One region of the Kitasatospora sp. NPDC059146 genome, then DNA from elsewhere that is predicted to be linked to it. Evidence: riboswitches for the same ligand, from Rfam matches in the RefSeq annotation. Region 1 holds a riboswitch; each other region holds the start of a gene.
The links. Region 1 has a riboswitch for cyclic di-AMP ahead of ACFXPX_RS38415 (transglycosylase family protein). Riboswitches for the same ligand answer to the same signal wherever they lie in the genome.
Positions count from the first base shown of each region.

Region 1 (5,187 bases):
CAGTGGTCATGGGGGGTGGGGTCTCCAACGGAGGACGGGGGGAGCGGACGGGGTGCGGCGGGGGCCAGCGCGACGGTGTCGGCGGCGTCCACCGAGTCCCAGATGCTGGTGTACCAGGGCTTGTCGGCCTTCGCCGGGCCGGCGGCCGCGTCGGCGGCGGCGGCCGAACCGGCCGGCGCGGAGGGCCGGGCGGCCGGCCCGGCCGGGTCCACCGCGATGTACGGGGTCTCCCCCGGCACCGCGTAGTGCAGCCGGGCGCGGGCCTGCGCCTTGACGTACTCCGGGTCCTGCCAGCGCGCCTTGTCCCGGCGCAGCTGGTCGACCTGCTGGCGCGCGTGGTCGGCCTTCGCCCGCTGGGCGGAGATCTCGGCGCGCTGGGAGATGAACTGCCGCGTGGGGTAGGCCAGGATCGCCACCAGCGAGCAGAGCACCAGGACGAGGACGGTCGCCCGGCTCGTGAACCGAGGCCGGGCCGCCAAGCCCGGGATCCTCCAGCCAGCCATCTCCCGTATCCCCTCCTGGTCGCGACGGTGCCCCGCCGTCCACCCTACGGGGTGAGCGGCGGGGCACCGGTCAGGCGTGCGCTACCGGGGGCCTCGGGCCCCCGGGATCCGGGCCGGACGCCGCCCGGCCCGGGCGCGCTCAGCCCTCGTGCTTGAACCGCGGGAAGGCGCCGCGGCCGGCGTACTCGGCGGCGTCGTCGAGGATCTCCTCGATGCGCAGCAGCTGGTTGTACTTGGCGACGCGCTCGGAGCGGGCCGGGGCACCGGTCTTGATCTGGCCGCAGTTGGTGGCGACGGCCAGGTCGGCGATGGTGACGTCCTCGGTCTCGCCGGAGCGGTGCGACATCATGCAGCGGTAGCCGTTGCGCTGGGCCAGCTCGACGGCGTCCAGGGTCTCGGTCAGCGAGCCGATCTGGTTCACCTTCACCAGCAGCGCGTTGGCGGTGCCGGTCTCGATGCCCTTGGCCAGGCGGGCCGGGTTGGTGACGAACAGGTCGTCGCCGACCAGCTGGACCTTGTCGCCCAGCTTGACGGTCATGGCCTTCCAGCCGTCCCAGTCCGACTCGTCCAGCGGGTCCTCGATGGAGACCAGCGGGTAGGAGGCGACCAGCTCGGCGTAGTACTCGATGAGCTCGGCGGCCGACAGGGCCTTGCCCTCGAACTGGTAGGCGCCGTCCTGGAAGAACTCGGAGGCGGCGACGTCCAGGGCCAGCGCGATGTCGCGGCCGGGCACGTAGCCGGCCTTCTGGATGGCCTCGGTGATGAGGTCCAGGGCCTCGCGGTTGCTGTCCAGGTTCGGCGCGAAGCCGCCCTCGTCGCCGAGGCCGGTGGACAGGCCGCGCTCCTTCAGCACGCCCTTGAGGGTGTGGTAGACCTCGACGCCCCAGCGGACGGCCTCGGAGAAGGACTCCGCGCCGATCGGAGCGATCATGAACTCCTGGATGTCGACGTTGGAGTCCGCGTGCGAGCCGCCGTTGAGGATGTTCATCATCGGGACCGGCAGGACGTGGGCGTTCGGGCCGCCCAGGTAGCGGAACAGCGGCAGGTCGCTGGCCTCGGAGGCGGCGTGCGCGACGGCCAGCGAGACGCCCAGGATGGCGTTGGCGCCGAGCGAGGACTTGTCCGGGGTGGCGTCCAGGTCGAGCATGGCCTGGTCGATCAGGCGCTGCTCGGTGGCGTCGTAGCCGACCAGCTCCGGGCCGATCTGCTCGATGACGGCCAGGACGGCCTTCTCCACGCCCTTGCCGAAGTAGCGGTTCTTGTCGCCGTCGCGCAGTTCGAGCGCCTCGAAGGCGCCGGTCGAGGCACCCGACGGAACAGCGGCACGACCCGTGCTGCCGTCGTCGAGGCCGACCTCGACCTCGACCGTGGGGTTGCCGCGGGAGTCGAGGATTTCACGGGCTACGACGACATCGATGGACGGCACGAAGCATCTCCTTGCGGAAGCAGGGTCCGGCTGCGGGTGGTGCTGTCGGCCGGACGATTGCGGAGTCGTTACGACCAGAGCCTAACCGCCCGGGCTCCCGGGGCCACCTCGGCCCGGGCTGCGTCTCACCGTGTGGCCCGGCTACCCACCGGTAGTTCACCTGCTCGTCCCGGTGCGTCCCACCGGGGCGTCCATCGGGGCGGGCGAACGCGGACGTAGGGGGCCGCCGGGCGCGGCCCCCTACGTGTCCAGCGTGTCGTTCTCCGTGGAACGGTCCGGCTCAGCCCAGGTGCAGGACCTGGCCGGGCACGATCATGTCCGGGTTGCCGCCGACCGTGGTGCGGTTGCCGTCGTAGAGCGCCTGCCAGCCGCCGGACACGCCCTGGGCGGTGGCGATGCCCGACAGGGTGTCACCGTCCCGGACGGTGTAGTCGTGGCCGGTCGTGGCGGCCGGGGCCTGCGCGGCCCGCGGGGCGGCGTGCTTGGGGGCGTACTGCTGCGCCGACGGGGCGGCGGGCTGCTCGGCCTGCTTCGGCGCGGCGTGCTTCGGCGCGTACTGCTGGACCGGCTTCGGCTGGGCGGGCTTGGCGGCGGCCTTGGGGGCCTGCTGCTTGGGTGCCTGCTTCTGGGCCTGCTGCTTCTGCGGCTTGGCGTCCGAGGAGGTGTCCACCTGGGCCGGGGCGCCGCCCTTGCTCAGGCCCGCCTTCTGGGAGCAGACCGGCCAGGCGCCGGGGCCCTGCGAGGCGAGGACCTTCTCGGCGACGGCGATCTGCTGCCCCTTGCTGGCCTGGTTGGCCTGCGCCGCGTACGCGGTGCCGCCGTACGCCTTCCAGGTGCTGGGGGTGAACTGGAGGCCGCCGGAGAAGCCGTTGCCGGTGTTGATGCTCCAGTTGCCGCCGCTCTCGCACTGGGCGACGGAGTCCCAGACGGAGGCCGGGGCGGCGGAGGCGCCGGTGGCGGAGAGGAGCGGCAGTGCGAGTCCGACGCCGGCCACACCGGCGACGGCGATGGCCTTCTCGGCCTGGGTGCGACGGCGATGACGGCCGGTTCCAACGAACAGCATGAAGGTCCCTCTCCGCACGCCTGCGAGGTGAGCTGTCGGGTTCGGACCGGGAGGTGGCCCGGCCGCCGTCTGCGGAATCGATTCCGCGCGGGCGGCTTCACCCCGAGCCGTGGAGGAACGGCAACAAACCTGGTTCCCCCGCCCCTGCCCAGGGTTCTGGTCGGTTTCCCGTGACGCGGCGGGCAGGATTCGGCGTCCGCGCACGAGGTCCGCAGCTGCGAACTCCACGGAGACTAGACAGATCCTCAGACGAATCACAAGCTCATATCACCGACATCACACAAGAATTACGGCCCGTGTTCGATCGCCTACCAACGGCGGGGCTTTGTCCGGTTTGATGAGCGTTCATACCACCGCCGGTGGCCGGTTCCGGATGCTTCGTCAGCGTGTCGTGGCCTCAGGACGACTGTGCGGCGACCGGGGCTCCGGACTGAATTCGACCGGAAGTTCGCGCAATCCACGCATGATCAGGCCACCCCGCCAGCGCAGATTCTCCGGGCTTTCGGCCAGCCGCAGATCCGGCAGCCGGGAAAGCAGCGTGGCCAGCGCGGACCGCCCCTCCAGCCGGGCCAGCGGGGCTCCGATGCAGTAGTGGATGCCGTGCCCGAACCCCAGGTGCGGGTTGTCGCTCCGGGCCAGGTCGAGGGTGTTCTCGTCGGAGAACCTGGCCGGATCGCGGTCCGCCGCCGCCAGCACCACCAGCACCGGGTCCCCGACCGGGATCTCCACCCCGCCGATGGTCAGCGGAGCGGTCGCGAACCGCCAGGTCGCCAACTCCACCGGCCCGTCGTAGCGCAGGAGTTCCTCGATCCCGGTCTCCAGCAGCGCGGTCTCGCCGCGGGCCACCGACTCCTGCAGCAGGGCCCGCTGCCCGGGATTGCGCAGCAGCGCGTACGTCCCGTTGCCGATCAGGTTCACCGTCGTCTCGAACCCGGCGAAGAGGAGGATGAAGGCCATCGCGGCGGCCTCGTTCTCGGTCAGGTGCTCGCCGTGGTCGCTCGCCCGGATCAGGCCGGAGATCAGGTCGTCCCCGAGGTCCGCCCGCTTGCGGTGGATCAGCTCCAGCAGGTACGCCCGCATCCGCTTCACCGCCCGCCCCACGCCGCCGCGTTGGCCGCCCCCGTGCCGGATCATCATTCCGGCCCAGTCCCGGAAGTCGTCCTGGTCCTCGGAGGGAACGCCGAGCATGTCGCAGATCGCGTAGATGGGGAGCGGGAACGCGAACTCGTGGATCAGGTCCGCCGAACCGCGCTGCGCGAAGCCGTCGATCAGCCGGTCGGTGAGCTGCTGCACCCGCGGCTCGAACTCCGCCACCCGGCGCGGCGTGAACGCCTTCGACACCAGGCGGCGCAGCCGGGTGTGGTCCGGCGGGTCGATGTTCAGCAGGTGGGTCATCAGGTCCGCCTGCCGCTCCCCCGGGATGCCCACCCGGCCGGTGCGGTGCGCCTGCCCGCTGTGGTGCGCCGGGTTCTTCGAGAGCCGGCCGTCCGCGAGCGCCTGCCGGGCGTCCGCGTAGCGCGTCACCAGCCAGGCCTCCACCCCGCTCGGCAGCGTGGTGCGGTGCACCGGGGCGTGCTCGCGCAGCCAGGCGTAGGCGGGGTACGGGTCTGCGGCGAACTCCCAGGTGAAGAGCTGCGGGTCGGGCTGGGCGGCGGGCTGGGCGCCCTCGGGCTGAGCTGGCATGGGTCGACCGTAACCGCTGGACCGGAGGGGCCCGGACCACCGGCGCACGCGCCCCCGCGGCCGGCCGGAGGCCACCGCCGCGCGAACCGTCCGTGACCGGCGCGCGAGCGGAACGCCGACACTCCGTGGACGGCCCGTGGACGGTGCGTGGACGGGCCTTGGCCAGCTCTTGGCCGGGCGGCAGGCGTGAGCCTGGTCACCTGAGGGGTAATCCCTGTTGCGGAGGGTCAGGACCTGCCTACGATCCTCCGAAGTACGCGCGGGCGCCGGTGCGGTGTCGCCCGCAGGGAGGAGCTGGACCAATGACGGTCAGCGGAGCAGTCGTCGTCATCGCGGTACTCGCGGGCGGTTCGGGGGCCGACCTCGCCCGCCGGTTCACCGCGGCCGGCACCGCCGGGATGCTGATCGCCGACACCCACGTCGGCATCGCCGAGGACCTCGCCTCCGAACTCGACCGGCCGGGCTGCCCCGTGGTCGGCGTCTCCGGCGACATCCGCCGGCCTAGCGACGTC
Region 1 covers NZ_JBHZCY010000152.1:6,327-11,513, forward strand. The annotation lists gene ACFXPX_RS38405 (septum formation initiator family protein) at 1-479, opposite strand, end outside; partial or broken gene ACFXPX_RS38400 (DUF501 domain-containing protein) at 1-28, opposite strand, end outside; gene eno (phosphopyruvate hydratase) at 643-1,929, opposite strand; gene ACFXPX_RS38415 (transglycosylase family protein) at 2,210-2,992, opposite strand; cyclic di-AMP (ydaO/yuaA leader) riboswitch at 2,994-3,164, opposite strand; gene ACFXPX_RS38420 (cytochrome P450) at 3,374-4,675, opposite strand; gene ACFXPX_RS38425 (SDR family NAD(P)-dependent oxidoreductase) at 4,978-5,187, shown strand, end outside.

Region 2 (5,187 bases), on a different contig from region 1:
ACCACCTGACCGCCTGACCGCCTGACGGCCCGACCCGCCGCCGCGACACCCCGAGGGCCCGGACGCCACCAACGCGTCCGGGCCCTCGGCGCATCCCCTCCCCGCCACGCCGCCGCGCCACCGCCCGCCCACTTGCCACACCTCCAGGGGGACATTAGGTTAGCCTCACCTAACCAACAGGAGGTCCGTTCATGAGCATCACCGCCGGTGACGCCGAGGTGCCCGAGCCCACCACCGCCGAGCGGGTCCGCAGCCTGCTCAGCGCGACCTCCTCGCTCACCGTCCGCGCCCTCGGCGAGCACCACGACCTGGACACCCCGGTCTCCGTCCACGGCTCCCGGCTGCGCCTGCGCGCCCCGCTGGACGCCCCGCTCGTCGCGGCCCTCGCCGGCGCCACCGCCACCGACGGCCTGGCCGTCGTGCTCGACGTCACCGACGTCTCCCCCGTGGCCGTCCGCGACCGCATCCGCGGCCGACTCACCCTGGCCGGCCGGCTGCACCTGGCCCACCTCGCCGACGACGGCCTCAGCGTCCACCTGCGGGTCGACGTCGCCCACGCCGTCCTCGCCACCCCGTACGGCACCGGCGCGCTCACCGCCGCCGACCTCTCCCTCGCCGCCCCCGACCCGCTGGCCCGTCACGAGGCCGCCCTGCTCACCCACCTGGCCGACGACCACGCCGACGCCCTCGACCTGCTCACCCGGCTGCTCGACCCGGCGCTGCTCACCCACGGCCCGGCCGTCCGCCCGCTCGCCCTGGACCGCCACGGCCTGGTGCTGCGCCTGGACCACTCGCACGGCCACCGCGACGTCCGCCTGGTCTTCCCCGAACCCGCCCGCGACACCGAGGACTTCGGCCACCGGATGCACGACCTGATGGCCGCCGCCGAACACGGCCTCCCGGCCCGCCGCACCTGACGCCGCCGCAGTCGGCGCAGTCAGCGCGAATACGAGACGTACCCGTGGACCACGACGACCGAGCGGAAAACGGCAGCGGCCGGCCCGGCCGTACGAGAGGTTGTCCCGTACGGCCGGGCCGGCCTTGGGCGTGTCCCGCGCCCAGGTCCACCGGTGCGGCGATCACCCGGTCGAGCGGTCACCCGACATGACCATCCCGGGCGTCGATTCGCCCCGCACCAGCGGTGGTTCACACGTTCCTGCGGAAGGACCCGGAGGGTCAGAGCGCGACGCCGTGCGCCCGCAGGTAGGCGACCGGGTCGATGTCCGAGCCGTACTCGGAACCGGTACGGATCTCGAAGTGCAGGTGCGGGCCGGTCACGTTGCCGGTCGCACCGGAGAGACCGAGCTGCTGGCCGGCGGTGACGGTCTGACCGACGCTCACGCCGATCGAGGACAGGTGCGCGTACTGGGCGTACTTGCCGTCGGCGAGCTTGATCTCGACCTCGTTGCCGTAGGCGCCGTCGCTGCCGGCCTTCACCACGACACCGTTGGCGACGGCGCGCAGCGGGGTGCCGGTGGAGGCGACGAAGTCCTGGCCGGTGTGGTGGCCGGAGGCCCACATCGAGCCGGCCACGCCGTAGGCCTCGCCCAGCACGGGGTTGGCGAGCGGGGCGACGTAGCCGGAGGTGGCGGCGACCGGGGCCGCGGTCACGGCCTGGGCCGGGGCGGCGGTCTGAACCTGGGTCTGCACCTGGGCGCCGGGCTTGGCGGCCTCGGTCCGGACCTGCACCTGGGAGTCCGCGGCAGCGGAGGTGTCCTGGGTGACCGGCGCGGCGGACTTCGCCGGAGCGGCCGGCTTGGCCGGGGCGGCAGGCTTCGCCGGAGCGGCGGCGTGACCGGCGAGGGCCAGCTGCTGACCGGGGAAGATCAGGTTCGGGTCGGCGCCGACCACCGAGCGGTTCTGCTCGTACAGCGCGTGCCAGCCGCCCTCGACGTTCTTGGCGTCGGCGATCTTCGACAGGGTGTCACCGCTGACGACGCGGTAGCTCTGCTGGGCGGCCGGGGCGGCAGCCGGAGCGGCGGCCCCGGAAGCGGCCGGGGCGGTGGTGGCCGCCGGGGCGGTGTGCGCCTGGGCGCTCATCGCGGTCACGAGCGGCAGGACGAACGAGGCCCCGGTGACGGCGGTGGCGATGCCGATGCGGGCGGCACGGGGCAGGGCGATACGACGAGCCTGTGCAGGCATGGAATTTTCCTCTCCGACGCCTGCGAGGTGAGCTGTCGGGTTCGGGCTGGAGTTGCCCGGCCGCATGTGCGGCTTCACCCCAAGCCGGCCCTGGTGGTCCGCGCCCGAAAAGGCGCGAACTCCGGTCCGGCGACTTACCTGTGGGTCCCCCGCTCCTGCCGTACAGAGTTCGGTGCGAGCCACCGGGCAGCGGCAGGACTCGGCGTTCCACCCGGTGGATCCGTCCGGACTGGCCGGGCGGTCGCTGAACTAAAACTCATCCGTTCGGGTGAAGCAATGTCGATCTCTTGAATCGGCAACAACCCCCGCGGCCCCGTCACCCTCCGAATGATCCCTTGCACGCTCCGTGCACGATCCATTCACCCGGCGCCACTGATCCACCACCCTGCGCCGCCGGGACCACCCCCGTGCGACCGTCCGTTCACGCACCGCCACCGACCGACACACCACCCGGTGACCCTTGTCACGTACGCCCCGGCGGGCGCAGGATTCGGCCCGTGGCCACCTCTCAAGCCGGCACTCTGCGCCTGGGCACCGCGCAGGGCCGCTGGGTACTCCTCGCGACGGTGCTCGGCTCCAGCATGGCGATGCTCGACGGCACCGTCGTCAACGTCGCCCTGCCCCGGATCGGCGCCGACCTCGGCGCCTCCCTCGCCTCCCTGCAATGGACCCTGAACGCCTATCTGCTCACCCTGGCCGGCCTGATCCTGCTCGGCGGCGCCCTCGGCGACCGCTACGGACGGCGCCGGGTCTTCCTGATCGGCGTGGTCTGGTTCGCCGTCGCCTCCGCGGCCTGCGCCGCGGCCCCGACCATCCACGTGCTGATCGCCGCCCGCGCCGTCCAGGGCATCGGCGGCGCGCTGCTCACCCCGGGCTCGCTGGCCATGCTCCAGGCGGTCTTCCACCCGGACGACCGCTCGGCGGCGGTCGGCCTCTGGTCCGGCCTGGGCGGGGTGTCGGCGGCCGTCGGCCCCTTCCTCGGCGGCTGGCTGGTGGACGGCCCGGGCTGGCGCTGGATCTTCCTGCTGAACCTGCCGCTGGCCGCCGCCGTGATCGCGGCGACCTCCCGTTACGTCCCGGAGAGCCGGGACGAGTCCGCCGCCGGCCGCTTCGACGTGCCCGGCGCCCTGCTCGCCGCCCTCGCGCTCGGCGCCGTCACCTACGCGCTCACCGCCGCCGGGGAGGGACTGTCCCCCGCCGTCTGGGTCACCGGTGCGATCGGCCTGCTGCTGGCCGCCGCCTTCGTGGCCGTCGAGCGGCGCACGCCCGACCCGATGCTGCCGCTCGGCCTGTTCTCCTCCCGGCTGTTCACCGCCGTGAACCTGGTCACCCTCTGCGTCTACGCGGCGTTCAGCGGGGTCTTCTTCCTGCTGGTGGTGCAGCTGCAGATCGTCTCGGGCTTCTCCCCGCTGGTCTCCGGCTTCGCCCTGGTGCCGATCACGGTGCTGATGCTGACCCTGTCCGCGCGCGCCGGACGGCTCGGCAAGCGGATCGGCCCGCGCGTCCCGCTCACCGTCGGCCCGCTGCTGTGCGCCGTCGGGGTGCTGCTGATGCTGCGCACCGGCCCCGGCTCCTCCTACTGGGCGGACGTGCTGCCCGCGGTCGCGGTGATGGGCTCCGGGATGACGCTGCTGGTCGCCCCGCTGACCGCCACCGTGCTGGCCGCCGTCGAGGTGCGGCACGCGGGCATCGCCAGCGGCGTCAACAACGCCGCCGCCCGCGCGGCGGGCCTGCTCGCGGTCGCCGCCCTGCCGGCCCTGGCCGGACTGAGCGGCGACGCCTACCGGGTGCCCTCCGCGGTGGACTCCGCCTTCCACACCGCGATGCTGATCTGCGCGGGGCTGCTGGCCGCCGGCGGGCTGATCGCCTTCGCCACCGTCCGGGGCAATGTGCTGGCGCCGGAGGAGGAGCACCCGGTGGCCGAGCCGAACTGCGACTGGCCCTGCGCCACCACCACCCCGCCGCTCGACCCGGGCCGCCCCCGGACGCGCGAGGGCCCCGCCACCGGAACGGCGGCAGGGCCCTCGTCAGAGAACTGACTCCTCGTCAGAGGATGTCGCCGGGGGCGTACTTGGCCGCCTCCGGGTAGGCCGCCGCGACGGCCTCCACCTGTCGGACGACCTCGGCGACCTGCGCCCCGGCCGCACCGGTGAAGGACAGCCGGTCGGCGAGCAGCGCGTCCAGCCCGGCCCGGTCCAGCGGGATCCGCTCGTCGGCGGCGAGGCGGTCCAGCAGCTCGTTCTCCCGGGCGCCGGCGCGCATCGCCAGCGCCGAGGCGACGGCGTGCTCCTTGATGACCTCGTGGCCGGTCTCCCGGCCGACGCCCGCACGCACCGCGCCCATCAGCACCTTGGTGGTGGCCAGGAACGGCAGGTAGCGGTCCAGCTCGGCCTCGATCACGGCCGGGAAGGCGCCGAACTCGTCCAGGACGGTGAGGAAGGTCTCCAGCAGGCCGTCGAAGGCGAAGAAGGCGTCCGGCAGCGCGACCCGGCGCACCACGGAGCAGGAGACGTCGCCCTCGTTCCACTGGTCGCCGGCCAGCTCGCCGGTCATCGACGCGTAACCGCGCAGGATGACCGCCAGGCCGTTGACGCGCTCGCAGGAGCGGGTGTTCATCTTGTGCGGCATCGCGGAGGAGCCGACCTGGCCCTCCTTGAAGCCCTCCGTGACCAGCTCGTGGCCGGCCATCAGGCGGATGGTCTTGGCCAGGCTGGACGGCGCGGCGGCCAGCTGGACGAGGGCGGTGAGCACCTCGAAGTCCAGCGAGCGCGGGTAGACCTGGCCGACGCTGGTCAGCACGTGGTCGAAGCCGAGGTGGCCGGCGACCCGGCGCTCCAGCTCGGCCAGCTTCTCGGTGTCGCCGCCGAGCAGGTCCAGCATGTCCTGGGCGGTGCCGACCGGGCCCTTGATCCCGCGCAGCGGGTAGCGGGCGATCAGCTCCTCCAGACGGCGGAAGGCGACCAGCAGCTCGTCGGTGATCGACGCGAAGCGCTTGCCCAGGGTGGTGGCCTGCGCGGCCACGTTGTGCGAACGGCCGGCCATGAC
Region 2 covers NZ_JBHZCY010000068.1:7,043-12,229, reverse strand. The annotation lists gene ACFXPX_RS26230 (RidA family protein) at 1-1, shown strand, start outside; gene ACFXPX_RS26225 (DUF2470 domain-containing protein) at 192-917, shown strand; gene ACFXPX_RS26220 (peptidoglycan DD-metalloendopeptidase family protein) at 1,177-2,142, opposite strand; cyclic di-AMP (ydaO/yuaA leader) riboswitch at 2,145-2,327, opposite strand; gene ACFXPX_RS26215 (MFS transporter) at 2,640-4,181, shown strand; gene purB (adenylosuccinate lyase) at 4,189-5,187, opposite strand, start outside.
Region 2: another riboswitch for cyclic di-AMP. It lies ahead of ACFXPX_RS26220 (peptidoglycan DD-metalloendopeptidase family protein); the one in region 1 lies ahead of ACFXPX_RS38415 (transglycosylase family protein).

Region 3 (5,187 bases), on a different contig from region 1:
AGGTGCTGAGCCGGCACGGGTTCACCCCGGTGCTGTGCACCCAGACGCCCGGCGGGTCCACCGAGGACGAACTGGTCGAGATGCTGGTCGACCGGGGGGTGGCGGGCATCGTCTTCGTCTCCGGTCTGCACGCCGACTCCACGGCCGACCACGACCGCTACGCCCGGCTGTCCGGGCGCGGGGTGCCGTTCGTGCTGATCAACGGCTACAGCGAGAAGATCGAGGCGCCGTTCATCTCGCCGGACGACCGCTCCGCGATGTGGATGGCCGTCCAGCACCTGGCCGAGCTCGGGCACGAGCGGATCGGCCTGGCGGTCGGGCAGCGGCGGTACGTGCCGGTGCTGCGCAAGATCGAGGGCTTCACGGCGGCGATGCGCGAGGTGCTCGGGCGCAGCCGGGAGGAGGCCGAGGACCTCGTCCACCACACGCTGTTCAGCGTGGAGGGCGGGCACGCGGCGGCCGGCGCCCTGCTCGACAAGGGCTGCACGGCGATCGTCTGCGGCAGCGACATGATGGCGCTCGGCGCGATCCGGGCGGTCCGCCAGCGCGGGCTGTCGGTGCCGCAGGACGTCTCGGTGGTCGGCTTCGACGACTCGCCGCTGATCGCCTTCACCGAGCCGCCGTTGACCACCATCCGCCAGCCGGTCGAGGCGATGGCGACGGCGGCGGTGGACGCGCTGCTGGAGGAGGTCGGCGGGAACTCCGCCCAGCGCGGGGAGTTCATGTTCCAGCCGGAGCTGGTGATGCGCGGGTCCACCGGGGCCTGCGCGCGCTGAGAACGGGTGGTCCGGGCGGACCGGGCCGACCGACGGGCCCCGGAGGGCGGTTGCTCTCCGGGGCCCGTCGGCGTGCTGTGCCCGGGGGCGGTCGGTCCGGATCTGTCAGATCGGCCGGTCCGGTCGGCCGGCGGTCGGTCGGACCGGCTGGGTGTACGGGCACGCCGGAGCCCCGGGAGGAGCGGAGGCTCCTCCCGGGGCTCCGGCGTCAGCCGTCGGCGGCCGCGCGGTCCCTGGTCGCTCAGACCCGGCCGGCGAAGTCCGGGGCCCAGTTGGCGACGGTCTGGAGACGGACGCCCGAGCTCGGGTTGGCGGCCTCGACGTACTGGCCGTTGCCGATGTAGATGGCGACGTGGTAGACGCCCGAGTCCTGGCCGTTGTTGGACCAGAACAGCAGGTCGCCCGGCTGCAGGCTGTCCAGCGAGACGTGGGTGCTGGCGGCGGCCTGGTCGGCGGCGACGCGCGGGATGTTGATGCCCGCGGCGCGCAGCGCGGCCTGGGTCAGGCCGGAGCAGTCCCAGCCGCCGTTGCCGGTGCCGCCGTAGACGTACGCCTGGCCGACCTTCGACTGGGCGAAGGAGACCGCGGCGGCCATGCTGCCGGAGGCGGCCGGGGCCGGGGCCGGGGTCTGCGCCTGGGCGGCGGGCTTCGACGCGGGCTTGGTGGCGGACGGCTTCCTCTGGGCGGTCGGCTTGGCGTTCACGGCACCGCCGTTCGAGGCCTGGCCGGCCTTCTTCGAGCGGTCGAACCAGGTGAAGTCCGAGCCGGACTTGGCGGCGGAGCCGTCGGCCTGGGCCGAGGTGCCGTCACCGAAGGTCAGCTGCTGGCCCGGGTAGATGGTGTCCGGGCCCTCGGTCAGGGTGCTGCGGTTGAGGTCGTACAGCCGCTGCCAGCCGCCCTGGACGTTGTGCTTGTCGGCGATCGAGGACAGCCAGTCGCCGTCGACGACGGTGTAGCCGCCGGCCTGGGCCTGCGCCTGGCGCTTCTGGGCCCAGGTGCTGTCGGCGGACGGGGCGGAGGCGGCCGCGGCGTCGTCGGAGGCCTGGGCCTGGTCCTGCGCGGGGGCGGCGGGCTTCGCGGCCGGCTTGCTCGGGGCGGCCGGCTTGGCGGCGGGCTTGGCCGCGGGCTTGGCCGCGGTGGAGCCGGCCGAGGTGTCGACGGTGGGCGCGGCGCCGCCCTTGGTCAGACCGGCCTGGACGGAGCAGACCGGCCAGGCGCCGGGGCCCTGCGAGGCGAGGACCTTCTCGGCGACGGAGATCTGCTGGTCCTTGGTGGCCTGGTCGGCCTGCGGCGCGTAGCTGGTGCCGCCGAAGGCGGCCCAGGTGCTGGAGGTGAACTGGAGGCCGCCGTAGAAGCCGTTGCCGGTGTTGATGCTCCAGTTGCCGCTGCTCTCGCACTGGGCGACCTTGTCCCAGGTGGCGACGGAGGCGGCGTTCGCGGTGCCGGTGGTGAGGCAGGGGACGGTGAGGCCGACGCCGGCGACGCCGAGGGCGGCGATCACGCGACGGGTGCGGCTGGACAGGCGGTTGCCGTTGGAAGGCAGCATGAAGACGCGGTCCTCTCCCACGCCTGCGAGGTGAGCTGTCGGATTCGGGCTGGAGTTGCCCGGCCGCGCTGTGGGCGCGGCTTCACCCCTAGCCCTGGACCGTTCCGGAAAACGGTCCGGGGCGACTTACCTGTGGTTCCCCCGCTCCTGCCGTGATGCGATTTCGCGCTGCCAGGACATCCGACGGCAGGACTCGGCGTCGCGGATGAACTGGGTCCGTGTGGTCACGAACGGGGAGCACGTTAAGCAGACTTAAGTTAAAACTGCAAATACCTGTGATGCGCATCACGGTTTAGTGGAAAACGTCAAATGGGCCGTAATTCATGATCGTAAATGATCGTTTTCCGGCAATATCGCAGCGGATTCTCATAACTGGCTCCGCCTCAGAAAAGAGGTGACGGAGCGTTGGGGCACAAGGGGCGCGCGCCCGAGGCGCGGGGGAGCGGTAGTGAATCGCGCGCTGGGGAACGCGCCCGTCATTCGCCGAGTGTCCATTGACAAATGAGCTGGAAACGGACATTGCGCCGCATTGCCCGCTTAGCGCACCAGCGGGGTGAATCGGAACACGGCGAAAGGGCCCGGAACGAGGTCGTTCCGGGCCCTTTCGGCAGTGCGGGTCCGCCGGCGGTGGCCGACGGGCGTTCAGTGGGTCGTGCTAGCCCTCCACGGGCCCTTCGGCGGCCGCGTGGGCGCGTCGGGAGCCCTCCCCGGCCCCGACGGTGGCCGCGGCCTCCGCCTCCGCCTCGGCGAGCTCCTCCGCCGTCGGCACCGGCAGGGCGGCCAGGTAGGTGGAGGCGATCAGCTGGCCGACCGTTGGGTAGGCGCCCAGCGGCGCGGCCGACGGGCAGCCGGTCTCCTCGGCGGCCGTGGCGAGCAGCTCCGGGTCCGCCTCCGGGCCGATGACGAGCGGGGCCAGGGCCGGGCGCTCGGAGCCGGTCTCCCGGAGGTGGCCGACGGCGGCGGCGACCGAGCCGGGCACGTCGAGCGCGGCGGCGACGACCGGCACGGCCAGTCGGGCGGCCAGCAGCACGCCGGTGATCCCGGCCGCGGCGGCCGCGTCCTCGCCGCCGACGGTGGTCAGGACCACGCCGTCCGCGGCGGTCGCGATGGCGAACAGCCGGGCCCGGTCGGCCCGCGCCAGCCCGGCCTCGGACAGCCGGACGTGGACGGCCTCGGCCAGCAGCGGGTGCGGGCCCAGCGCGTCGGTGACGGTCGCGCCGTACTGGGCGGCGAGGGCGTGAAGCCCGGTCAGGAAGTCGTGCGGGCCCGGGACCAGCGGCACCACCACGGGCGTCGGCAGTCCGGCCTCGGCGGCCGCCTCCAGCAGCTCCGCGACGGTGCGCTCCTGCGGGTCCGCGGCCGCGGCGTCGGCGGCCGGGAGGTAGCCGACCGCGGCCTGGACGCCGGTGTGCTCACTGCGGACGATCGAGAGGAGTTCCTCGACGACCGAACGGGACTCGGGCCCCGCGGTCGCGGGTACGGCGAGCACCAGGGCCGGCGAGCCGGTGCGGATCTCGGGGCGCTCGGGGCGGCGGTGGCGCCCCCGCGCACGGGAACCTGGAGTGCGGACGGGCAGTGGCGCGCCCGGGATGGCTGCGGTGCTCATGCCGGAGATCGTAGGACATCTGCCCGTCAGGCCTGCAGTCGGCTGCCGTACGGGCTTCGGGCGGTCGCGGTGCGGAGGTCGTGCCCCGGCCGCTCCGGTCCGGGGCGATTGCCCACAATCCGGACATTCATCGCCCAAGCCCCGTACGGAGCCCTTCAGTTGCCCTGACGTGTCCCGCGGGGTGGCGCGTTGCACCGGGGTCGCGTGAGATGTCTCACAGCCGCCGGGCGGCCTGACGGAGGGTCACGGGAGGGCGACTCCCGGCATTCGAAGATCAACATTCAGCGGGGAACCGCTCACGGCCGGTTATGGACGAACCGTCGATTCAGTCGCCTATGTCCGTTTACGTACCGTCAGGAGAAGGGTCCGTGAAGAGTTCGCGGCGACCGTCGAAAAGCCTCGTGCACCTGCAATGTCCCGTGCTGATGCACGTGCACTGCGGCTATCATCACGTCAAGTGAGGCGTTGTGCCGGGCCGGTACGGGGCCGGTCCGTTCGTTCGGCGGGTGCCGGGGCGCCGCGCTGGACGACAACTCCGGAGCTCTTCGGGAGACTTCTATGCACGACTCGCAGGACACGCACGGTTCCGACCACGCCCACAACGGGATGGCCGCCGCCGACCTCACGGGGGTGGTCTGGCAGAAGAGCCGGCACAGCAACTCCCAGGGAAACTGCGTCGAGTTCGCGGCCCTGCCGGGCGGCGACGTGGCGATGCGCAACTCCCGCTTCCCGGACGGCCCGGCGCTCATCTACACCCGGGCCGAGATCGCGGCCCTGCTGCTGGGTGCCAAGGACGGGGAGTTCGACCACCTCGCGGTCTGACCGGCCGCTGCTCCACCATCGGGGGGCCGTCGTGGGTGCTGACACCACGACGGCCTTTGTCTTTGTCCGGGCCCGGAGCCGGAGTGCCCGGAGTGGGAGTGCCCGGAGCGGGAGTGTCCGGTGTGGGAGCGCCCGGAGTGGGAGCGGGCAGCCGCCTTCGGCGCACTGATCACGTCCCGGCCCGGCGCGCGGGCGGGCCGGAGGTCCCGGGGTGTGGTCCTCCCGGGTCGTTCCTCGGCCGGCCTGGGCCACGGGGCGGGCCCTAGGCCGAGCGCCGGTGCCGTCCACCGATCTCGACCCGGCCGGCCGGCGCGGTGCCGTCGAGCAGGGTGGCGTCCAGTCCGTTGCCGCAGCCGGTCTCCGCCTCGAACACGGCCCAGACCACCTTGCCGCTGCCCAACGGGTGCCAGCCCCAGGAGCGGCTGAACGACTCCACC
Region 3 covers NZ_JBHZCY010000093.1:18,892-24,078, forward strand. The annotation lists gene ACFXPX_RS30900 (LacI family DNA-binding transcriptional regulator) at 1-776, shown strand, start outside; gene ACFXPX_RS30905 (transglycosylase family protein) at 1,018-2,322, opposite strand; cyclic di-AMP (ydaO/yuaA leader) riboswitch at 2,330-2,500, opposite strand; gene ACFXPX_RS30910 (hypothetical protein) at 2,978-3,928, opposite strand; gene ACFXPX_RS30915 (DUF397 domain-containing protein) at 4,487-4,750, shown strand; gene ACFXPX_RS30920 (ATP-binding protein) at 5,013-5,187, opposite strand, start outside.
Region 3: another riboswitch for cyclic di-AMP. It lies ahead of ACFXPX_RS30905 (transglycosylase family protein); the one in region 1 lies ahead of ACFXPX_RS38415 (transglycosylase family protein).